Regions from separate parts of the Streptomyces colwelliae genome, predicted to be linked through region 1. Evidence: riboswitches for the same ligand, from Rfam matches in the RefSeq annotation. Region 1 holds a riboswitch; each other region holds the start of a gene.
What was found. A riboswitch is a leader RNA that binds a small molecule or an ion and turns the genes downstream of it on or off. The one in region 1 is predicted to bind cobalamin.

Region 1 (7,613 bases):
ATGGTGACCGGTCCGGTGAGCATGCCCTTGACCGGACGCCCGGTGAGCGACTGGGCGTACGTCGTCCAGCGCACCGTCATCGGTTCCGGGCGGGAGATGTCGCCGGCCAGGATCGGCGGGCGGACGTAACGGGTGCCGTAGGACTGGACCCAGCCGTGCCGCGTGGCGAGGTAGCCCGTCAGCTGCTCGGCGAAGTACTGGACCATGTCGTTGCGTTCGGGTTCGCCGTGCACGAGGACGTCCAGGCCGGTCTTCTCCTGGAACGAGATCACCTCCTGGATCTCGGCCTTGATCCGCTCCTCGTAACCGGCCGTGTCGATCCGCCGCGCCCTCAAGTCGGCCCGCGCGGTGCGCAGTTCGGCGGTCTGCGGGAAGGAGCCGATGGTGGTGGTCGGCAGCGGCGGCAGCTCGAGGTGCGTGCGCTGGGCCGTCGTACGCTCCGTGTACGGCTGGGAGCGGCGGGCGTCGGCGTCCGTGACCGAGGCGGCCCGAGCCCGTACGGCGGGGTCGCTGGTGAGCGCCGAACCGGCGCGGGATGCCAAGTCGGCGCGGTTGGCGGCGAGTTCGGCGGCGATCGTGTCGGTGCCCTGGGCCAGGCCCTTGGCGAGGGTGACGATCTCGCCCGTCTTCTGCCGCGCGAACGCGAGCCAGCGCAGGATCTGCGGCTCGATGTCCCGCTCGGCGGCGGCGTCGAGCGGCACATGGAGGAGCGAGCAGGAGGCGGCCACGTCGACCCGGTCGGCAAGACCGAGCAACGTGCCCAGTGTGACGAGGGACTTGGTGAGGTCGTTGACCCACACGTTACGGCCGTTGACCACGCCTGCTACCAGCCGCTTGCCGGACAGTCCGCCCACCGCGGCCAGGGCGTCCAGGTTCGCGGCGGCGGACTCGGTGAAGTCGAGGGCGAGGCCCTCCACGGGTGCCTTCGCGAGGACCGGGAGCGCGTCGCCCAGCCGGTCGAAGTAGGACGCGATCAGGAGCTTCGGCCGGTCGGGGAGGGCTCCGAGATCGCGGTAGGCGCGCGTGGTGGCGCTCAGTTCGGCCGGGGTGCGGTCCTGGACCAGGGCGGGCTCGTCCAGCTGCACCCACTCCGCGCCCGCCGCGCGCAGGTCGGCGAGGACCTCGGCGTACACGGGCAGCAACCGGTCCAGGAGGGTCAGCGGTTCGAAGTCCGCGGACACCCCCGGCGCGGGCTTGGCGAGCAGGAGGTAGGTGACCGGGCCGACCAGGACGGGGCGGGCGGTCAGACCCAGGGCGAGGGCCTCCTTCAACTCCGCGACCTGCTTGGTGGAGTCGGCGGTGAAGACGGTGTCCGGGCCCAACTCGGGCACGAGGTAGTGGTAGTTGGTGTCGAACCACTTCGTCATCTCCAGCGGCGCCACGTCCTGGGTGCCGCGTGCCATCGCGAAGTAGCCGTCCAGCGCGTCGAGTTCGACGGCGGCGCGGTGGCGTTGGGGGATCGCGCCGACCATGACGCTGGTGTCCAGGACATGGTCGTAGTACGAGAAGTCGCCGGTCGGTACCTCGTGGATGCCGGCCTCGGCGAGCTGCCGCCAGTTCGTGCTGCGCAGTTCGGTGGCGGTGGTCCGGAGGGCGTCGGCGTCGACGCGGCCCTTCCAGTACCCCTCGATGGCCTTCTTCAGTTCACGGCCCCTGCCCTGACGGGGGTAGCCGTACACGGTGGACCGTGCTGCCGCGGCTGCGGACTTTGTCGTCACGGAACTCTCCTTCGCGAGATGTCTCCCTGAAGTCCCGGCGACGGGACGGGAGCGCGAAGGAACGCCAGATCGGACGGTTGTCGTGTCCGCCGATGTGTACGCCGACCCGCCCACGAGGTCACCGGGATTCCGCGCACGAAATTCGTTCGCGCGTGGGCAGTTGGCAGGTCTTCGGACTTGCGGGCACGGCCTCCGTTTGACCGGAGGACACCTACTGGCCGTCGCTTCCCAGGTCCTGTTGTGGGCCCAGTGCGTGTGACGGCGGTCGTTCCTGCTTACCGCTGCGGGGCAGTCCCGGAGTTTCACCGGGTTCCCTCTTGCGACGCGTCCGTCTGGGTGACGGGGCGAACCAGCTGCGTGGCCAGCGTAAAGGGTGGGGGGTGGTTGCGTCGATTTTTGTCTGCGGCCCGGTGGGGGCTGGTCGCGCCCACGCGGCGGAGCCGCAAATCGATACAGCCCCGCGCCCCTTAGGGCAACTCGGTTGAACGGGACTCGAAAGCTCGCAGGATTTCCTCAGCCGCAAGTGTCGCCGTCAACTCGCCCTCTCGTACCTGGCGTTCTAGGTCCGGAGCAAGCGCGCGTACGGACGGGTCGGCGTGCAGGCGGCCCAGCAGTTCCTCGCGGACCATCGTCCACGTCCAGTCCACCTGCTGCTCGCGGCGCTTCGCGGCCAAGCGGCCCGTGGAGTCCAGCAGTGAACGGTGTTGTTCGAGGCGTTCCCAGACCGTGTCCAGGCCCGTTCCCTCGCGCGCGCTGCAACTCAGGACCGGCGGGGTCCAGGCCGCGTCTGCGGGATGCATCAGCCTTAGTGCGCCCGCCAGTTCACGCGCGGCGCTCTTCGCATCGCGCTCATGCGGCCCGTCCGCCTTGTTGACGGCGATGACGTCCGCCAGTTCCAGGACGCCCTTCTTGATGCCCTGTAGCTGGTCGCCGGTGCGGGCGAGAGTCAACAGCAGGAAGGAGTCGACCATGTTGGCGACCGCCGTCTCCGACTGGCCTACGCCTACCGTCTCGACGAGGACGACGTCGTAGCCCGCCGCCTCCATCACCACGATGGACTCGCGGGTCGCCTTCGCGACGCCGCCGAGGGTGCCGGCGGTGGGGGAGGGGCGGACGAAGGCGGCCGGGTCGACGGCGAGGCGTTCCATGCGGGTCTTGTCGCCGAGGATCGAACCGCCCGTGCGGCTCGACGACGGGTCGACGGCGAGGACCGCGACCCGGAAGCCGAGCGAGGTGAGGAGTGTGCCGAAGGCGTCGATGAACGTCGACTTGCCCACGCCCGGTACGCCGCTGATGCCGATCCGCCGGGCCTGGCCGCTGTGCGGCAGCAGTTCGGTCAGCAACTCCTGGGCCATGACCCGGTGTTGGGGCCTGGTCGACTCGACGAGGGTGATGGCGCGGGCCACCAGCGCCCGCTTCCCGTCGAGTACGCCCTTCACATAGGTGTCGAGGTCGATCGCCATGGGGCTCAGAGGTCGTGGCCGAGGTCGGCGGCCAGTCGCCGCACCAGGTCGTAGGCCGCGTCCGGGATCACCGTCCCGGGCGGGAACACGGCCGCCGCGCCCATCTCCAGGAGGGTCGGTACATCCTGGGGTGGGATGACTCCGCCGACCACGATCATGATGTCCTCGCGGCCCTCCTCGGCGAGGGACTCCTTCAACGCCGGTACGAGGGTGAGGTGTCCGGCGGCGAGGGACGACACTCCGACGATGTGCACGTCCGCCTCTACGGCCTGGCGGGCCACCTCGCCGGGGGTCTGGAACAGCGGGCCGACGTCCACGTCGAAGCCGAGGTCGGCGAACGCGGTGGCGATCACCTTCTGGCCGCGGTCGTGGCCGTCCTGGCCCATCTTGGCGACCAGGATGCGGGGGCGGCGGCCCTCGGACTCCTCGAACTCGGCCACGAGGGTACGGGTGCGCTCGACGGACGGGGAGTCGCCGGCTTCGGTGCGGTACACACCGGCGATCGTACGGATCTGGCTCGCGTGCCGCCCGTACACCTTCTCCAGCGCGTCGGAGATCTCGCCGACCGTCGCCTTGGCGCGGGCCGCGTTCACCGCCAGCTCCAGCAGGTTGCCCTCACCGCCCGCAGCCCGGGTCAGCGCGTGCAGGGCGTCCTGGGTGGCCTGTTCGTCGCGCTCCGCGCGCAACCGCCGTAGTTTCTCGATCTGTTGGGTGCGTACGGAGGAGTTGTCGACCTTGAGGACGTCGATCTCCTCGTCGGTCTCCACGCGGTACTTGTTGACGCCGATGACCGGCTGGCGGCCGGAGTCGATGCGGGCCTGGGTGCGGGCCGCGGCTTCCTCGATGCGCAGCTTGGGGATGCCCGCGTCGATAGCCTTGGCCATGCCGCCCGCCGCCTCGACCTCCTCGATGTGCTGCCAGGCGCGGCGCGCGAGGTCGTAGGTCAGCTTCTCGACGTACGCGCTGCCGCCCCACGGGTCGATCGCGCGGGTCGTGCCGGACTCCTGCTGGATCAGGAGCTGGGTGTTGCGGGCGATGCGCGCCGAGAAGTCGGTGGGCAACGCGAGGGCTTCGTCCAGGGCGTTGGTGTGGAGTGACTGGGTGTGGCCCTGGGTGGCCGCCATCGCCTCCACGCAGGTGCGCGTGACGTTGTTGAAGACGTCCTGCGCGGTCAGCGACCAGCCCGAGGTCTGTGAATGGGTGCGCAGGGAGAGGGACTTGGCGTTCTGCGGGTCGAACTGCTTGACCAGCTTGGCCCAGAGGAGGCGGGCCGCGCGCATCTTCGCGATCTCCATGAAGAAGTTCATGCCGATCGCCCAGAAGAAGGACAGCCGGGGTGCGAACGCGTCCACATCCATCCCCGCGTCCCGGCCCGCCCGGATGTACTCCACCCCGTCGGCGAGGGTGTACGCCAGCTCCAAGTCGGCCGTCGCGCCCGCCTCTTGGATGTGGTAGCCGGAGATGGAGATGGAGTTGTAGCGGGGCATGCGCTGCGAGGTGTACGCGAAGATGTCGGAGATGATCCGCATCGACGGCTTCGGCGGATAGATGTAGGTGTTGCGGACCATGAACTCCTTGAGGATGTCGTTCTGGATGGTCCCGGCCAACTTCTCGGGCGGTACGCCCTGTTCCTCCGCCGCCACGATGTAGAGGGCGAGTACTGGAAGTACCGCGCCGTTCATCGTCATCGACACGGTCATCTTGTCGAGCGGGATGCCGTCGAAGAGCTGGCGCATGTCGTAGATCGAGTCGATCGCCACGCCCGCCATGCCGACGTCACCGGTCACGCGCGGGTGGTCGCTGTCGTAACCCCGGTGCGTGGGCAGGTCGAAGGCGACCGACAGGCCCTTCTGGCCGGCCGCCAGATTGCGCCGGTAGAAGGCGTTGGACTCCTCGGCCGTGGAGAAACCCGCGTACTGGCGGATCGTCCAGGGCTGGTTGACGTACATCGTCGGGTACGGGCCGCGCAGATACGGCGCGATGCCCGGGTAGGTGGCCAGGAAGTCCAGGCCCTCCAAGTCCTGCCCGGTGTACAGGGGTTTGACCGCGATGCCCTCCGGGGTCTCCCAGAGCAGATCGTCGCCCCCCGCCGCCTTCTTGACGGCGTCGCGCCACTCGTCGGTACCGGCCTCGGCGGCCGGGGCCCCCAGCTCGATCCCGGAGAAGTCGGGGATGCGCCCCATCGCTGCCATCAGGACACTCCCATGCGGTCGAGGGTGGCGGACAGTACGGCTACGGCGTCGCAGCCCGCGAAGACGTAGGCGTCGACACCGGAGTACTGCCCGGGGCGGCCCGCGAGGAACACATGCCCGGCACCGGCCGACCTCAACTCACCGGCGATCGTGGCCGCTTGCTCCTCGTACAGCGCGTCGCTCGAGCACAGGCAGGCCTCGGTGGCCCCGCTGTCCGCGAACTCGCCCCCGGTGACGGGCTCGATGCCGCCCGCCTGGAACAGGTTCGAGGCGAAGGTGAGGCGTGCCGTGTGCGCGGCGGCCGGGCCGAGCGCCGCCAGGTAGATCCGCGGCCGGGAGCCGGTCGCCGCGAGGTGGGCGTCGGAGCGGGCGCGCAGTTCTTCGTAGGCCTCGTCGCGGCGCACGCGCGGCAGTCCGCCGGAGGGCGGCTCGGGGGCGGGTGCGCGCTCCGGGAGGCGTTCGGCGAGGTTCGGGAACTCGCTCACGCCGGTGATGGGTTCGCGGCGCTTGGCGAGCTTCGCGCTGCGGGCCGCCCAGGTGGTGGCGAGGTCCTCACGGAGGCTGCCCGAGCGCAATACGGCTGCCTGGCCGCCCTGTTGCTCGATGTGCTGGAAGAACTCCCAGCCCGCGTGGGCGAGTTCGTCGGTGAGCCGCTCCACGTACCAGGAGCCGCCCGCCGGGTCGATCACCCGGGACAGATGCGACTCCTCCACCAGGATCGTCGACGTGTTGCGGGCGATCCGGCGTGCGAACGCGTCCGGCAGGCCCAGCGCGTGGTCGAAGGGCAGCACGGTGACGGACTCGGCGCCGCCCACCCCGGCGGCCAGCGTCGCGACCGTCGTGCGCAGCATGTTCACCCACGGGTCGCGGCGGGACATCATCACCGGCGAGGTCACCGCGTGCTGCACCTGCCCGCCCGGCGCCCCGCACACCTCGGCCACGCGTGCCCAAAGCCTGCGCGCGGCACGCAACTTGGCGATCGTCAGGAACTGGTCGGCGGTCGCCGCGTACCTGAACTCCAGCTGTCCCACGGCCTGTTCGACGCTCAGGCCCGCCTCGGTCAGCTCACGCAGATAGGCGACACCCGTCGCCAGCGAGGCGCCCAGCTCCTGCGCCGCCGAACCGCCGGCCTCGTGGTACGGCAGCGCGTCCACGGTCAGCGCGCGCAGCCCCGGGTACTCCTCGGCGCAGCGCCGGGCGAGCGCGGCGACGGGCGCGAAGTCGAAGCCCTCGTCCCCGGTACGGGCCGCGAAGCCCAGCGGGTCGGCACCGAGGTTGCCGCGGGCGGCCGCACGGGCGACGCCCCGCTCCTCGTACAGCCGTAGCAACTCGGCCGCGGCGGGCGCGACTTCGGGACCCGCGTCGAGGACGACGGGCGCCAGGTCGAGGTAGACGCCGTCGAGGGTGCTGCCGAGCTTCGCGACCGGGATGCCTCGCTCGCCGACGACCAGCCACAGCGAGGCGACGCCGTTCTCCAGGTCGCCGAGGACCGCGGCGGGGTCGGCGGTCGTGTGCTGCTGGCGTACGTCCCAGCCGCCGAGGGTGTTGCCCTCGGCGCGGCCGCCCCGCACGAAGGGGGCGAAACCGGGGAGGCCGGGCTCGGGTGCGGAGTCGTCGGCGGTGTACAGGGGACGTGCACGGAGTCCGTCCTCCAGCGAGGTGGACAGGGCTTCTTCCGCTGCGGCGCCCGAGACTTCCTTGCCCGACTTGCGCAGTACGCCTTCCACCAGGCGTTGCCACTGCTCATGGGTCGCGTCAGGGAACTCGGCGGCCAGCGAGAGCCCGTCGTCGGGCAGGACCGTCATGCTCGGATGCTAGGGCAAAAGCGCAGGTGAGCGGCAGAGGACATGGCTGTGACCTTGACCTCTCCTCGCGGTCCAGACCAGTTGGCCGCCGCCTCGGCGGCTACAGCCCGATGTCCCTGAGGTCCATGTCGTCCAGTGACTCACGGCGGACGAGGACGCGCGTGATGCCGTCGGACACCGCGACGACCGGCGGGCGGCCGACGAGGTTGTGGTGCCTCGGATCGCATCCGGCCGCCCGCCCATGTCAACGAAGTGGCGGTCCCCGGCAAAGCGCGGGGCAAGAATCGGCCCCGGTGCCCGCCCCTCGGGCCGCGATGACCGTCTGGCCACGCACTGTTCACTCGGGGGCCGCCGGGAAGCGCCAATGTGCGGACGTTGTCAGCTCAACTGCTCGCCAGGGAGGGCACCATGACCACTCAGACCGAGACATCGGAC
Region 2 (7,613 bases), on a different contig from region 1:
CCAGCGGACCCGCCACGGAGGCAACCGGTGAACGACGGCGTGAACGGCGTCGCTCTCGGCGTCTTCATCTTCTTCTTCCTGGCCGTCACGGTCCTGGGCTTCCTGGCGGCACGCTGGCGCCGGGCCGACAACGAGCAGAGCCTCGACGAATGGGGCCTGGGCGGACGGTCGTTCGGCACCTGGGTCACCTGGTTCCTGCTCGGCGGCGACCTCTACACGGCGTATACGTTCGTGGCGGTCCCGGCGGCGGTCTACGCGGCGGGCGCGGCCGGCTTCTTCGCGGTGCCCTACACGATCCTCGTGTACCCCCTCATCTTCACGTTCCTCCCCCGCCTCTGGTCGGTGTCGCACAAGCACGGCTACGTGACGACCTCGGACTTCGTACGCGGCCGCTTCGGCTCGAAGGGTCTTTCGCTGGCGGTGGCGGTCACCGGCATCCTCGCGACGATGCCGTACATCGCGCTCCAACTGGTCGGCATCCAGGCCGTGTTGGACGTCATGGGGGTGGGCGGCAGCGCGAGTTCCAACTGGTTCGTGAAGGACCTGCCGCTGCTGATCGCGTTCGCGGTGCTGGCCGCGTACACCTATTCATCGGGTCTACGGGCGCCCGCGCTGATCGCGTTCGTGAAGGACGGCCTGATCTACATCGTGATCGCGGTGGCGATCATCTACATCCCGATCAAGCTCGGCGGCTTCGACGACATCTTCAGCGCGGCGGGCGCCAAGTTCAAGGCGGCGGGAGCGGGCGGACTCGTCCCCGCACCGGCGGGCCAATGGACGTACGCCACACTGGCGTTGGGCTCGGCACTGGCCCTGTTCATGTACCCCCACTCGATCACCGCGACCCTGTCCTCCAAGAGCCGCAACGTGATCCGCCGCAACACCACGATCCTGCCGCTGTATTCACTGATGCTGGGCCTGCTCGCGCTGCTCGGCTTCATGGCGATCGCGGCGGGCGTCAAGGTCACCAACGGCCAACTGGCCATCCCGCAGCTGTTCGAGAACATGTTCCCGGACTGGTTCGCGGGCGTGGCCTTCGCGGCGATCGGCATCGGCGCCCTGGTCCCCGCGGCCATCATGTCCATCGCGGCGGCGAACCTCTTCACCCGCAACATCTACAAGGACTTCATCAAACCGGACGCGACCCCCGCCCAGGAGACAAAGGTCTCCAAGATCGTCTCGCTCCTGGTGAAGGTAGGCGCCCTGGCCTTCGTCCTGACGATGGACAAGACGGTCGCCATCAACTTCCAACTCCTCGGCGGCATCTGGATCCTCCAGACCTTCCCGTCCCTGGTGGGCGGCCTCTTCACCCGCTGGCCCCACCGCTGGGCCCTCCTCGCCGGCTGGGCGACCGGCATGATCTACGGCACCCTCGCCGCGTACGGCGTGGCCTCCCCGACCCAGTCCCACTTCGGCGGCTCCGCGAAGGAGATCCCGGGCATCGGTGAGATCGGCTACATCGGCCTGACGGCATTCGTCCTGAACGTCGTGGTGACGGTGGTCCTCACGTTCGCCTTGAAGGCGTTCAAGGCCCCCGAGGGCATCGACGAGACCAACCCCGGCGACTACACGGCAGACGCAGGCGACCCGGGGGTAAAAGAGGAGCTCCCCGTAATCGCCGGCGCCTGAATTTCCCAGGGGCGCGGGGAACTGCGCGACCAGCCACACACAACCCGCAGCGGGCCGCCGACAGCAAGAAAAACGGCGGCCCGTTGTCGTACCCCTCCGGCACACTCGATCACATGGACATCGTGATCCGGCAGGCCCACCCCGACGAGTACGAACCCCTCGGCACCCTCACAGCCCACGCCTACCTCGACGACGGCCTACTCGACTACGGCGAGACCGACCCGTACCTCCCCGTACTGAAGGACGTAGCAAGCCGAGCCGCAGCCGCCGAGGTTCTCGTCGCGGTGGACGGCGACCACCTCCTCGGCGGAGTCACCTTCGTCCAAGGCCCCGGCCCAGTCGCCGACATAGCCCGCCCCGGCGAGGCAGAAATCCGCGCACTGGCAATCACCCGCACCGCCCGAGGCCGCGGCGCCGGCGAGGCCCTCGTCCGCGCCTGCCTCGACCGCGCCCGAGCCACGGAGGGCTGCACGGCCGTAGTCCTGTCGACCCAGAGCTCCATGCACGCGGCCCACCGCATCTACGAACGCCTCGGTTTCGTCCGCACCCCCGACCGCGACTGGAACCCCGTGCCACACCTGGACGATCTCACTCTGCTCACCTACAAGCTGACACTCTGAAACCACCGCGACACAACATCTGGTGGTGGCGTGACAGGCGAGCACAAGATGTATGCTCATGCTCGCTGTCGCCGCAGGGGAATCCGGTGCGAATCCGGAACTGTCCCGCAACGGTGTACTTGCGTGCATATGCACGCCTGGTCAGTCCGAGGACCTGCCGACGGCGCGCGTCCGGCCACCCGGCCAGGGCGCATGACGTCCGGGCCTCGTGGAGTGGGCCGGTGGACGCGACGCCCCGTGCGCTCGTGTGCTGCCGCCTGCCCTCAGCGAGGCCCCGTGCCGAGCGAGGGAGAGCCCCACCGTGACCATCGCGCCAGCAGAGCCGGCATCAGCGACCCAGGTGAACGAGGCGACCGTAGCGAACGCGACCGGAACCGGAACCGACGTTCCTGGTACGGCCGTTCCCGGAGCGACCGTTCCCGGAGCCGACGGCCCCGGTACCGCGATCCTGCGGACCCTGACCGAGCTGACCGCCGACCTTCCCGACGCCGACCCCGGCCGGGTCGCCGCCGCCACGTTGCGCGGCCGGTCCGCGCACGCGGACGTGGCGGAACTGCGCGAACTGGCCACGGAGGCGGCCGCCGGCCTCATCTCCGAGGACCCCGTCTACTCCCGGCTGGCCGCCCGGCTGCTGACGGTCAGCATCGCCGCCGAGGCCGCCTCCCAGGGCGTCACGACGTTCACCGAATCCGTCGCCGTCGGCCACCGCGAGGGCCTCATCGCGGACCGCACCGCCGAGTTCGCGACGCTGCACGCGGCCCGTCTCGACGCGCTGATCGACACGGAGGCCGACGACCGCTTCGGCTACTTCGGGCTCCGTACGCTGTACAGCCGTTACCTCCTGCGGCACCCGATCACCCGCAAGGTGATCGAGACCCCCCAGCACTTCATGCTGCGCGTGGCCGCCGGTCTCGCCGAGGACGACAGCACCCGCGCCCTGGACGAAGTAGCCGCGCTCTACCGCCTGATGAGCCGCCTCGACTACCTCCCGTCCTCCCCCACGCTCTTCAACTCCGGCACCCGGCACCCTCAGATGTCGTCCTGCTACCTGCTCGACTCCCCGCTGGACGAGCTGGACTCCATCTACGACCGGTACCACCAGGTCGCCCGCCTCTCGAAGCACGCCGGTGGCATCGGGCTGTCGTACTCCCGTATCCGCAGCCGCGGTTCGCTGATCCGGGGGACGAACGGGCACTCCAACGGCATCGTCCCGTTCCTGAAGACGCTGGACGCCTCGGTCGCCGCGGTGAACCAGGGCGGCCGGCGCAAGGGCGCGGCCGCGGTGTACCTGGAGACCTGGCACTCCGATATCGAGGAGTTCCTGGAGCTGCGGGACAACACGGGTGAGGACGCCCGTCGTACGCACAACCTGAACCTGGCGCACTGGATCCCGGACGAGTTCATGCGCCGGGTGAACGAGAACGGCGACTGGTCGCTCTTCTCCCCCGCCGACGTGCCCGAGCTGGTCGACCTGTGGGGCGACGAGTTCGACGCCGCGTACCGCAAGGCCGAGGCGCAGGGTCTGGCCAAGAAGACCATCCCGGCCCGCGACCTCTACGGCCGCATGATGCGCACCCTCGCGCAGACCGGCAACGGCTGGATGACCTTCAAGGACGCGGCCAACCGCACCGCCAACCAGACCGCCGAGCCGGGCCACACGGTCCACTCCTCGAACCTCTGCACGGAGATCCTGGAGGTCACGGACGACGGCGAGACGGCGGTCTGCAACCTCGGTTCGGTGAACCTGGGCGCGTTCGTGGTCGACGGTGACATCGACTGGGAGCGGCTGGACGAGACGGTCCGTACCGCGGTCACCTTCCTCGACCGGGTCGTGGACATCAACTTCTACCCGACCGAGCAGGCGGGCCGTTCCAACGCCCGCTGGCGCCCGGTCGGCCTGGGCGCGATGGGCCTCCAGGACGTCTTCTTCAAGCTGCGCGTCCCCTTCGACTCCCCGCAGGCGCAGGCGCTTTCGACGCGTATCGCCGAGCGCATCATGCTCGCCGCGTACGAGGCCTCCGCCGAACTCGCCGAGCGCAACGGCCCGCTGCCCGCCTGGGAGAAGACCCGCACGGCCCGGGGTGTCCTGCACCCCGACCACTACGACGTGGAACTGACCTGGCCGGAGCGCTGGGCCGCACTGCGGGAACGTATCGCCCGAACCGGCATGCGCAACAGCCTGTTGCTGGCGATCGCCCCCACCGCCACCATCGCCTCGATCGCGGGCGTCTACGAGTGCATCGAGCCGCAGGTCTCCAATCTGTTCAAGCGCGAGACGCTCTCCGGCGAGTTCCTCCAGGTCAACTCCTACCTGGTCGACGAGTTGAAGCGGCTCGGCGTGTGGGACGCCCGCACCCGTGAGGCGCTGCGCGAGGCCAACGGCTCGGTGCAGGGCTTCAGTTGGATCCCGGCCGACGTGCGCGCCCTGTACCGCACCGCGTGGGAGATCCCGCAGCGCGGCCTGATCGACATGGCCGCCGCCCGCACGCCGTACCTGGACCAGTCCCAGTCCCTGAACCTGTTCCTGGAGACGCCGACGATCGGCAAGCTCTCCTCGATGTACGCGTACGCCTGGAAGCAGGGCCTGAAGACGACGTACTACCTGCGCTCGCGCCCGGCGACCCGCATCGCCCGCGCGGCCCAGGCTCAGACCCAAACCCCCATCCCCGTACAGCAGTTGACGCCCGACGAAGACGCGGTCGCCTGCTCCCTTGAGAACCCCGAGTCCTGCGAGGCCTGCCAGTAATGAGCTCCACCGAAAAGAACCTCCTCGACCCGGGCTTCGAGCTGACCCTCCGCCCCATGCGCTACCCGGACTTCTACGAGCGCTACCGGGACGCGATCAAGAACACCTGGACCGTCGAGGAGGTCGACCTCCACTCGGACGTCGCCGACCTCGCGAAGCTGACGCCGGGTGAGCAGCACATGATCGGCCGGCTGGTCGCGTTCTTCGCGACGGGCGACTCGATCGTGGCGAACAACCTCGTGCTGACGCTGTACAAGCACATCAACTCCCCTGAGGCGCGGCTGTACTTGAGCCGTCAGCTCTTCGAGGAGGCGGTGCACGTCCAGTTCTACTTGACGCTCCTCGACACCTACCTGCCCGACCCCGCGGACAGGGCGGCCGCCTTCGACGCGGTGGAGAACATCCCCTCCATCCGCGAGAAGGCCGAGTTCTGCTTCAAGTGGATCAACGAGGTCGAGAAGCTGGACAGCCTCCAGACCCAGGCCGACCGCCGCCGCTTCCTCCTCAACCTGATCTGCTTCGCCGCGTGCATCGAGGGCCTGTTCTTCTACGGCGCGTTCGCGTACGTCTACTGGTTCCGCAGCCGGGGTCTCCTGCACGGCCTCGCCACCGGCACCAACTGGGTGTTCCGCGACGAGACCATGCACATGAGCTTCGCCTTCGAGGTGGTCGACACCGTCCGCAAGGAGGAGCCGGAGCTGTTCGACGACCAACTCCAGCAGGAGGTGACCGACATGCTGCGCGAAGCCGTCGAGGCGGAGCTTCAGTTCGGGCGCGACCTGTGCGGTGAGGGTCTGCCGGGCATGAACACCGACTCGATGCGCCAGTACCTGGAGTGTGTCGCGGACCAGCGCCTCCAGCGGCTGGGCTTCGCGCCGGTCTACGGCTCCGAGAACCCCTTCTCCTTCATGGAGTTGCAGGGCGTCCAGGAGCTGACCAACTTCTTCGAGCGCCGCCCGTCGGCGTACCAGGTCGCGGTGGAGGGCACGGTCGACCTGGACGAGGACTTCTAGGCCCCTCGGAGGAGGGTTCCCCAGAGGGCGCCCGAGTCCCCTTATCTGCCTCTTACTTCGCGGACGGCCCATGGAGCTTCCATGGGCCGTCCATGGAGTTTCTATGGAGCGGCAAAGTTCATGGGGTGCGTCTGTTCGCGGTCTCGTCGCCCCGGCTACGTTCTGCCCGTCCTGTTCATGCCATTCACCAGTGGCCCCACAGGACGCTCAAAGTGTCATGCCCATGACGATGTCATCTGCCGCCGCTACGCGCGTCACAGGCCTGCCACCACGCCGAGGACCCCCACTCCAAATGGAGGCAGTACCCCATGCGTGAGAAGCCCAGACGGAGTCTGCGAAGACTGCTGACCGCCGCCATACCCGCCCTCACCCTCAGCGTCTTCGGGCTCGTGGCGGCCTCCCCCGCCGACGCGCAGCCCGCCCCCCAGGCAGCCGTCCAGTCCGCCCAGGTCTCCAAGGCCACCCAGAACTCCAAGGCCCTGACCTCCCCCGCGGCCCAGGCCGTCCACTCGACCGGCAAGGCCGGGCAGAAGGTGCCGACCGAGCACCTGTGTGCCGCCGCGGCCCCCGGTTCGGCATCCTGCTTCGCCCAGCGGCGCACCGACATCAAGCAGAAGCTGGCCGCCGCCGTGCACGCGGACGCCGCGGCCGCGGTCTCCGGGCTGAGCCCGGCCAACCTGCACAGCGCGTACGCGCTTCCCTCGACCGGCGGCTCCGGCCTGACGGTCGCCGTGGTCGACGCGTACAACGACCCCAACGCCGAGTCGGACCTGGCCACTTACCGCTCGAACTTCGGCCTCTCCGCCTGCACCAAGGCCAGCGGCTGCTTCAAGCAGGTCAGCCAGACCGGTTCCACCACTTCCCTGCCGACGAACGACACCGGCTGGGCGGGCGAGGAAGCGCTCGACATCGACATGGTCAGCGCCGTCTGCCCGAACTGCAACATCATCCTGGTGGAGGCCACTTCGGCCACCGACGCCAACCTCGGCACCGCGGAGAACGAGGCCGTCGCCCTGGGCGCGAAGTTCGTCTCCAACAGCTGGGGCGGCGACGAGGCCTCCTCGCAGACCTCCGAGGACACCTCGTACTTCAAGCACCCGGGCGTCGCGATCACCGTCTCCTCCGGTGACGAGGCCTACGGCGCCGAGTACCCGGCGACATCCCAGTACGTGACGGCAGTCGGCGGCACCGCGCTGTCGACGTCGTCCAGCACGCGCGGCTGGACCGAGTCCGTGTGGAAGACCAGCAGCACCGAGGGCGGTGGCTCCGGCTGCTCCGCCTACGACGCGAAGCCGACCTGGCAGACCGACACGGGCTGCACCAAGCGCATGGAGGCCGACGTCTCCGCCGTCGCCGACCCCGCCACCGGCGTGGCCGTCTACGACACCTACGGCGGCTCCGGCTGGGCGGTCTACGGCGGCACCAGCGCCTCGTCCCCGATCATCGCGGGCGTCTACGCGCTGGCCGGCACCCCGGGCTCCAGCGACTACCCGGCGAAGTACCCCTACTCCCACACCAGCAACCTGTACGACGTCACGAGCGGCAACAACGGCTCCTGCACGACGAGTTACTTCTGCACCGCGGGCACCGGCTACGACGGCCCGA
Region 3 (7,613 bases), on a different contig from region 1:
CCGCCGAGGTCTCCCGGCGCACCGGTGCACGCGCCGTCTGCGTCGACTACCGGCTGGCACCCGAGCATCCGTTCCCCGCGGCGGTCGACGACGCCCTGGCCGTGTACCGGGCCCTGCTCGACGACGGAACTCCCAGTTCCGGCATCGCCTTTGTCGGTGAGTCCGCGGGCGGTGGTCTCGTCGCCGCGACGCTGGTCGCCGCCAAGGACGCGGGCCTGCCCCAGCCGTCATCGGCCGCTGTCTTCTCCCCATGGGCCGACCTGAGCGTGTCCGGCGACAGCACGGTGAGCAAGGCGGCACTCGACGCCTCACTGACCCCGGAAGGCCTGCGCGCACGCGCCCGCGACTACCTCCGCGACACCGACCCCACCACCCCGCACGCCAGCCCCGTCTTCGCCGATCTGACCGGCCTGGCACCCCTGTTCATCCAGGTCGGCTCCTACGAGATCCTCCTGGACGACGCCGTACGACTCGCCGCGCGCGCCGCCGGGCACGACGTCCACGTCGAACTGCAGGTCTGGCCCCAAGTCCCGCACGTCTTCCAGGCGTTCGCCTCGCTCCTCGACGAGGGCGCCGCCGCGCTCGACGCCGCCGGGGCGTTCATCCGGGCACGGTGGGCCGACGGCGCGGACGCCGAGAAGTCCGGCGAGGCTGTGCCGGCCGCGTCGACGTCGTAGCCGGGGAGGGCCGACAGCACGGCCGGCGGTGAGTAAAGACTCCGGCGTGCGGGGGCCGAACGGCCGGGTGCCGTGTGTCAGTTGAACGACAATGTGCTCCATGGCGGCTAGGACGAACCACTTCGGCATCGCTCTGCGGGGGTGGCGCGAGCGCGTGTCACCGCGGGACAGCGGGCTGGAGGTGGGCGGGGACCGGCGCATCCCCGGGCTGCGCCGGGAGGAACTGGCCCGGCTGGCAGGCCTGTCGGTCGACTACGTGGTCCGGCTGGAACAGGGCCGCGCCCGGAACCCCTCGGCCCAGGTGGTCATCGCACTGGCCAGGGCGCTACGCCTCGAACCGTCCGAGCGCGACCACCTGTTCCGCTGCGCCCACCTCGCACCGCCCCCGGCCGGGAACGTGTCCCGGCACGTTCCCGCGAGGGTGCACCGGCTGGTGGGTCAGCTGGCGGGCAATCCCACCGCGGTGTTCGCCGCCGACTGGACCCTCGTCAGCTGGAACGGGATGTGGTCCGAGACGATCGGCGATCCCCGTACGTACGGCTGGATCGAGCACAACCTCGTGGCCGGCATGTTCCGGACGAGCGCCGCACGAGGGCGAGAACCGATCGGGGCCTGGCCGGTCCGCTCCTGGGCGGGCGACGAGGTCGAGGAGGAGGACCTCGTCGCCGACCTGCGGGTGACGGCCGCCGCCCATCCCCATGACGCGCGGCTCGCCGCCTTCGTCGACCACATGCTGCGCGACAGCCCGCGCTTCGCCCGCCTCTGGTCCAACGGCACCGCTCGTACCCACGTCGGCGACCGCAAGACCGTCGAACACCCCCGGGTGGGAGCCGTCGACCTCGACCTCGACGTCGTGATGGCCGCCGGCACCGACCTCAGGATCGTCACGTACACGGCGGCGGTGGGGACGACCGACGCGGAGAAGCTGGACGCCCTGCGTGCCACCTGCCGGGAGCCGGCCGGCGCCATGTCGAGGGCAGACGCCCCGGGTTCTCAGGTGTTCTCAGGCATCTGACGGGAGAGGTTGGTTCAGGCGCCGTCGGCATGCTCCGCGCCGTTTGTTACGCTCCCCGAGCCTCCCGCGGGGGAAGTCCGGTGAGAATCCGGCGCTGACCCGCAACGGTGTGCGTGGCGACCTCTGGCCGTCGCGCGAGTCCGATTACCCGTGGGTGGTGCGACCCGTTGACTGCTCGCCGTGGACTGCGAGAGGGGACCGAGCGGCCGGCACGGTCGTCCGGGCTGTCTCCTCCATCGAGGCTCACCAGGCGGCCCCAGGTGAAGGACCGCCGACCGTGCTCCTCCGTCCGAGAACCGGCTCAGGCCGTGTCCAGAGCCCAGGGCGTGATCCTCGCCGGATACCCCAACACCTTCTGCTGCTCGGGCTGTTGCTCCTGCTCGGCGTCTCCCTCGTGTGCGGCGTCGGTCTCGGCGCGGCCGGGATCGGCACGGCGGACATGTTCCGGTTCCTGTGGGCCGGCGTCACCGGCGGGACCGTGCGGGCCGGTGACGCCGCCGCCTACACCATCGTGTGGGAGATCCGGCTGCCGCGGGTCGTCCTCGCGGCCGTCGTCGGGGCCGGACTGTCCGCCGTCGGCGTGGCCGTACAGGCCATGGTCCGCAACGCGCTCGCCGATCCGTTCGTGCTCGGCATCTCCTCGGGCGCGGCGGTGGGCGCCAACGCCGTCATCCTGCTGGGCGCGTTCGCCGGACTGGGGGTGTGGGCGCTGTCGGTGTCCGCGTTCGCCTCGGCGCTCGCGGCCATGGTCCTGGTCTACGCCGTGGCCCGCTCGCCGCACGGCCTCACCCCGCTGCGGCTGATCCTGACGGGCACCGCGCTGGCGTACGGCTTCGAAGCCGTCACCACCGTCATGGTGTTCGGCGCGGCCCGGGGCGAGGCGGCCCGCTCGGCGATGATGTGGCTGCTGGGGAGCCTGGGCGGGGCGACCTGGGCGCAGGTGCCGTTGGCCGCCGTCACCGTGGCGGCTGGCTGGGCGTGGCTGCGGTGGCGCGCGGAGTCGCTCAACGCCCTCGCGATGGGGGACGAGACCTCCGCCGCGCTCGGCGTCCAACCGGGCCGACTACGGCGGGAGTTGTTCCTCGTGACCGCCGCCGTGACGGGAACGGTCGTCGCGGTCAGCGGAGCCATCGGCTTCGTCGGACTGATGGTCCCGCACCTCGTGCGGATGCTCGTCGGCGCCGATCACCGCAAGGTCCTCGCGGTCGCGCCGCTCGCCGGAGCGGTGCTCCTGGTGTGGGCGGACGTACTGTCCCGGCTGCTGCTGGCGCCCGCCGAACTGCCGGTCGGTGTGATCACCGCGGTCGTGGGAGTGCCCGCGTTCCTGCTGCTGATGCGGCGCGGCGGCTATGCGTTCGGGGGGCGTTGATGAGGCTCGACATCGAGGGGCTCTCGGTCGACGCGGGCGCGGTGCGGCTGGTGCACGACATCCGGCTCTCGGCGGGCAGCGGGGCCTTTGTCGGGCTCGTCGGCCCCAACGGCAGTGGAAAGTCGACCCTGTTGAGGTGCGTGTACCGGGCGCTGCGACCGGCCGACGGCGTGATCCGGCTCGACGGCGACGACGTACACGCCATGGAACCGCGCGCCGCCGCCCGCAAGTTGGCCGCACTGCCGCAGGAGTCGTCGGCCGAGTTCGACTTCACCGTCGCCGAAGTGGTCGCTATGGGACGGCTGCCGCACCGGGACCGGACCGCCGCCTCGGACCGGGAGATCTGCGCCGGAGCCATGGCACGCACCCGCGTCACCCACCTCGCCGACCGCGGGTTCCTCGCCCTGTCCGGCGGCGAGAGGCAACGCGTCCTGATCGCCCGCGCACTCGCCCAGCGCCCCCGCGTCCTGGTCCTCGACGAACCCACCAACCACCTCGACATCGCCCACCAGTTGGACGTGCTGTCCATGGTCCGCGGCAGCGGCCTGACCGTCCTGGCGGCCCTGCACGACCTCAATCTCGCCGCCGCCCACTGCGACCAGCTGTACGTGATCGCGAACGGCCGGATCGTCGCCTCCGGCCCGCCGCACGACGTCCTCCGACCCGCCCTGCTCGCCGAGGTGTTCGGGGTCCGCGCGCATCCGGTACGGCATCCGGAGACCGGCGCCGTCCAGCTCCTGTTCGACCTGCTCCCGCCCACCACGCCCATCGCTTGAAGGACAACACCCCCCATGCGCAAGCTGCTTGCCGCCGCGCTCTGCCTCGCCGCGACCGCCACCGCCGGTTGCGGCGCCACGGTCGAGCCCTCGCCGCAGAACGCCAGATCCTCCGCCGTCACCCTCACCAACTGCGGCCGGAAGGTGACGTACAAGACGGTCCCCGAGCGGGTCGTCACCAACGACGTCGGCATCACCGAGCTGATGTTCGCCCTCGGCCTGGAGAACCGCATGGCCGGGTTCGCCATGCCCGACGACAAGGGAGACCTCACCGACGTCCCCTGGAAGGACGGCTACAAGAAGGTGAAGTGGCTGTCCAAGGACCAACTCACCAAGGAGAACGTCCTCGACGCCCGCGCCGACCTCGTCTTCGCCGGCTGGAACTACGGCTTCCGCGACGACAGCGGCTTCACCCCCGGCGCCCTGAAGAAGCTCGGCATCCCCTCGTACATCCTCACCGAGTCCTGCCGCAACGGCCGCACCGACACCTCGCGCGGCATCATGCCGCCCCTGGACGCCCTCTACGCCGACCTCACCAACCTCGGCAGACTCTTCGGCGTCGAGAAGCGCGCGGCCACCCTGATCGCCGACTTCAAGAAGCAGATCGCGGCCGTACGGAGCAAGGCCCCGGCGAAGAGCCCCAAGGTCTTCCTCTACGACAGCGGCCAGGACTCCCCGTTCACCTCCGGCCGCTATGCCGCCCCCGACCAGATCATCGGCGAGGCCGGCGGCACCAACGTCATGCACGACGTCGACGACTCCTGGACGACGGTCGGTTGGGAGACCGTCGTGCAACGCGACCCGGACGTCATCGTCATCTGCAACTACGGCGACGTGAGCGCGGAACAGAAGAAGAAGTTCCTCCTCTCCTACGCCCCGCTGCGCGACGTCTCCGCCGTCAAGCACCGCCGGATCTTCGTCCTCGACTACGTCGACCTCGTCGAGAGCCCCCGAAACCCGTCGGCGATCGCCCGCCTCGGCGCGTATCTGCGAACGGTGGCCGCGGCGAAGGACACCGACTAGGGCGAGTGCCAGGACCCCTGCGGATCAAGGCGTTTGGCGCAGGGCGGCGGCCATCCACTCCCGGACGGCCGTCGCCCGGTCCGGGTCCGGCTTGGGCGTGCCGTTGACCGTGGCCACCAGGGACTGGTACCTGGTCAGCAGCTCGAGGCCGGTCGCCTTGGCCGGCCGCTGTGCCGCCTTGCCGTCGGGGTCGAACTCGACGATGCCGCGCCGGGCCTTGTCGATGTCGTGGTCCCCTGTCATGGCGGCGACCATCTCGGCGTTGCCGGCGGCCACCCGCTCGGCGAGTTCCCGGGCCCGCGGCGAATCCGCCGGCGTGCCGGCCTCCTGGGCGGCCCGTGCGTCCAGGAGGAGCTTCCGGTGCCGCTCGACACGGGCCGTCATCTCCGGCGAGGCCATCAACTTGCCCTGCGGGGTGCTGAATGTGCGGTGGAAGAAGCCCCGGAGCGCCGTGCGGAACTCCTCGTCCCGCACGACCTCGGCGAGTTCGATCCAGGCCTCCAGTTGCTCGGTGGACGGCTCCTCGGGCAGATGCGGCCGGAAGCCGTGCAGTCCCTCGACATAGCTGGGGTGGACGTCCAGGCCGTCGGTCACGAAGTCCCAGAACTGGTCGATGAGTTGGTCGCGGTCGTCGTCGGACATCGACACGAGCTTGTGCATCAGGCTCACCTGTTCCGCCGTGGTGTGCTGCCGCGTGATGGTCCGCAGTACGGCACGGCGTGCCCGGAACTGCCGCAACTGGTCCTCGACCAGCCGCAGATGCGTGACGGCGAGGTCGTGCAGGCTGGTCTCCGCGGCCAGCACCTGACGGATGTCGTCCAGACCGGCCCCCAAGTCGCGCAGGGTACGCACGAGTTCGATCCGGGCGACGGCGTGCACGTCGTACCGCCGGAAGCCGCCCTCGGTGACGCCGGTGGGCGCGACGACGCCCTCGTCGGCGTAGAACCTGATCGCGCTCACGCTCAGGCCCGTGCGGCGGGCGACGTCCCCGATGGAGTAGAGCTCCGGTTCGTTCACACCCGTCACTATGGGATCTCAAGTGACCTGAGAGTCAAGGGGGTTGGTCACGACACGACCCCGCGAATCTCCTTCGTGTCCTACGGCTGAACCGCGCGCACTTGGTCGTAGCGGCCCAGGAACCGGAACGCGCCGTCCCTGACCTGGTACAGGAAGCCGGTGTTCTCCGGGTCCAGCGCGTGGGTGGTGCCCTGGACGAAGCGGATCGGCTTCGCCACCCCGTCGTACGCGGTGTGGAAGAGGCGTTCGGCAACCTGCGCGGGTTCGATCGTGGTGGTGGTCCCGAGCGCGTCCAGGGCTCGCGCGATCAGACCGACGGCGTCGTACGCCTCGGCGGACCACCGGCCGGGCGGCCCGCCGTAACGCGCCAGGTAGGCCGCGGTGAACGCCTTCGCGGCCGGGGTGGTCGCCGACTGCGCTTGGGTGTACGGCGCTTCGAAGACCCACCCCTCGGCCGCCCGGCCCGCCGCGGTGAGGAAGTCGGCGCGCATGACGGGCTCGAAGCCGGTCACCGCTCCTGTGAACCGCGCCGTGGCCAAGGCCCGGGCGCAGGCCGCCGCCCGGCGCGGTGACGTGCCGCCGTAGACGATCGCCTGCGGGTGCGTGGCCAGCGCCCGGGAGACGACGGGGCCGAAATCGCTTGTGGTGGCGGCCACTTGGTGGACGGTGGCGGTGCCGCCGCTGGGCGGTGTCTCGACCAGGTTCCGGCTCATGTCGACGGCCGGCTCGCCCGCCGCGCCGTCCTGGATGACCGCCGTGCGCCGGCTGGGGCGGGTCCTGCTCAGGTAGAAGAGGATCGGCAGGGTCCGTGAGGTGTCGGACGCCCTCGTCACGCACAGGGTGCGCAGGGGCGTGGTGGACAGTCCGGCGGTGTCGTCGGCGGCCGACACCAGGACCACCGGCAGGGACGCGGCCGAGTAGAGCGGGACGGCGGCGCGGGCACCCACTGTCGTGCTGGGGCCGATGACCGCGATGACCGACCGCTGGGCGAGTACGCGGTGAGCCGCGTCCCGCGCTCGGGTCGCGTCGCCTCCGTCGTCGTACGAGGAGAGCGCGAGGCGGTAGCCGACGTTCTTGCGCGCGTTGTGGGCGGCGACCGCGAGGAGCGCTCCCTGCATCTGCGCCTTGCCCAGGGATCTCTGAGGGCCCGTCAGATCGGCGTGGACGGCGAGGGCGTGGGTGGGTACGACGTCTCGCGAACCGCTTGTCGTCGGGTGCCCCCGGGTGAGCAGGACGGCCGCACCGGCGCCGGACGCGGCGAGCACTGCGGCTGCCGAGCTGCCGATGGTCAGGACGCGGCGGCGTGAAATGCCGTGTGGTGGGGGCGTGTTGAGCGGTTCGGGTGTGGATGGTCCTGCCGTGCGGGGTGGCGGGTCGAGGGCGCGGGCCGAGCGCTCGGCTACCAGCCGTAGGACGGCGGGCGGCAGCCATGCGGGTGCCGTGGACGGGTCGTCGTCCGGGTGCTTCTCGTCCGTCAGCGCGGAGTGGACCGCCGCGGCTGTCGGCCGTAGCGCCGGGTCCTTGGCGAGGCAGGCGTCGATCACCGTGCGCAGGGGCGGCGGGAGTTGGGCCAGGCCGGTGGGGTCGTGGGGTTCGTGGACGGTGCGGTACAGGACCGCCGGAGCCTCGCCGGTGCCGAACGGGCGCCGGCCCGTCGCCGCGTACGCGAGCACGCAGCCGAGGGAGAACAGGTCGCCGGCCGGGCCGACCTCGCCGCCGCGGGTCCGGGTCTGCTC

Region 2: linked by a shared signal. The riboswitch ahead of ACNFOC_RS04030 (ribonucleoside-diphosphate reductase subunit alpha) and the one ahead of metE (5-methyltetrahydropteroyltriglutamate--homocysteine S-methyltransferase) in region 1 are both predicted to bind cobalamin.
Region 3: linked by a shared signal. The riboswitch ahead of ACNFOC_RS02160 (FecCD family ABC transporter permease) and the one ahead of metE (5-methyltetrahydropteroyltriglutamate--homocysteine S-methyltransferase) in region 1 are both predicted to bind cobalamin.

Annotation. Positions count from the first base shown of each region.
Region 1 is NZ_JBLTJC010000253.1:7,248-14,860, reverse strand. It holds gene metE (5-methyltetrahydropteroyltriglutamate--homocysteine S-methyltransferase) at 1-1,718, opposite strand, end outside; cobalamin riboswitch at 1,864-2,087, opposite strand; gene meaB (methylmalonyl Co-A mutase-associated GTPase MeaB) at 2,186-3,181, opposite strand; gene scpA (methylmalonyl-CoA mutase) at 3,187-5,373, opposite strand; gene ACNFOC_RS37150 (methylmalonyl-CoA mutase family protein) at 5,373-7,178, opposite strand; gene ACNFOC_RS37145 (purple acid phosphatase family protein) at 7,587-7,613, shown strand, end outside.
Region 2 is NZ_JBLTJC010000011.1:8,722-16,334, reverse strand. It holds gene ACNFOC_RS04045 (DUF3311 domain-containing protein) at 1-31, shown strand, start outside; gene mctP (monocarboxylate uptake permease MctP) at 28-1,629, shown strand; gene ACNFOC_RS04035 (GNAT family N-acetyltransferase) at 1,743-2,249, shown strand; cobalamin riboswitch at 2,302-2,425, shown strand; gene ACNFOC_RS04030 (ribonucleoside-diphosphate reductase subunit alpha) at 2,551-4,995, shown strand; gene ACNFOC_RS04025 (ribonucleotide-diphosphate reductase subunit beta) at 4,995-6,008, shown strand; gene ACNFOC_RS04020 (putative Ig domain-containing protein) at 6,317-7,613, shown strand, end outside.
Region 3 is NZ_JBLTJC010000005.1:66,570-74,182, reverse strand. It holds gene ACNFOC_RS02170 (alpha/beta hydrolase) at 1-677, shown strand, start outside; gene ACNFOC_RS02165 (helix-turn-helix domain-containing protein) at 778-1,692, shown strand; cobalamin riboswitch at 1,719-1,862, shown strand; gene ACNFOC_RS02160 (FecCD family ABC transporter permease) at 1,970-3,061, shown strand; gene ACNFOC_RS02155 (ABC transporter ATP-binding protein) at 3,061-3,837, shown strand; gene ACNFOC_RS02150 (ABC transporter substrate-binding protein) at 3,853-4,860, shown strand; gene ACNFOC_RS02145 (MerR family transcriptional regulator) at 4,885-5,877, opposite strand; gene ACNFOC_RS02140 (bifunctional serine/threonine-protein kinase/ABC transporter substrate-binding protein) at 5,958-7,613, opposite strand, start outside.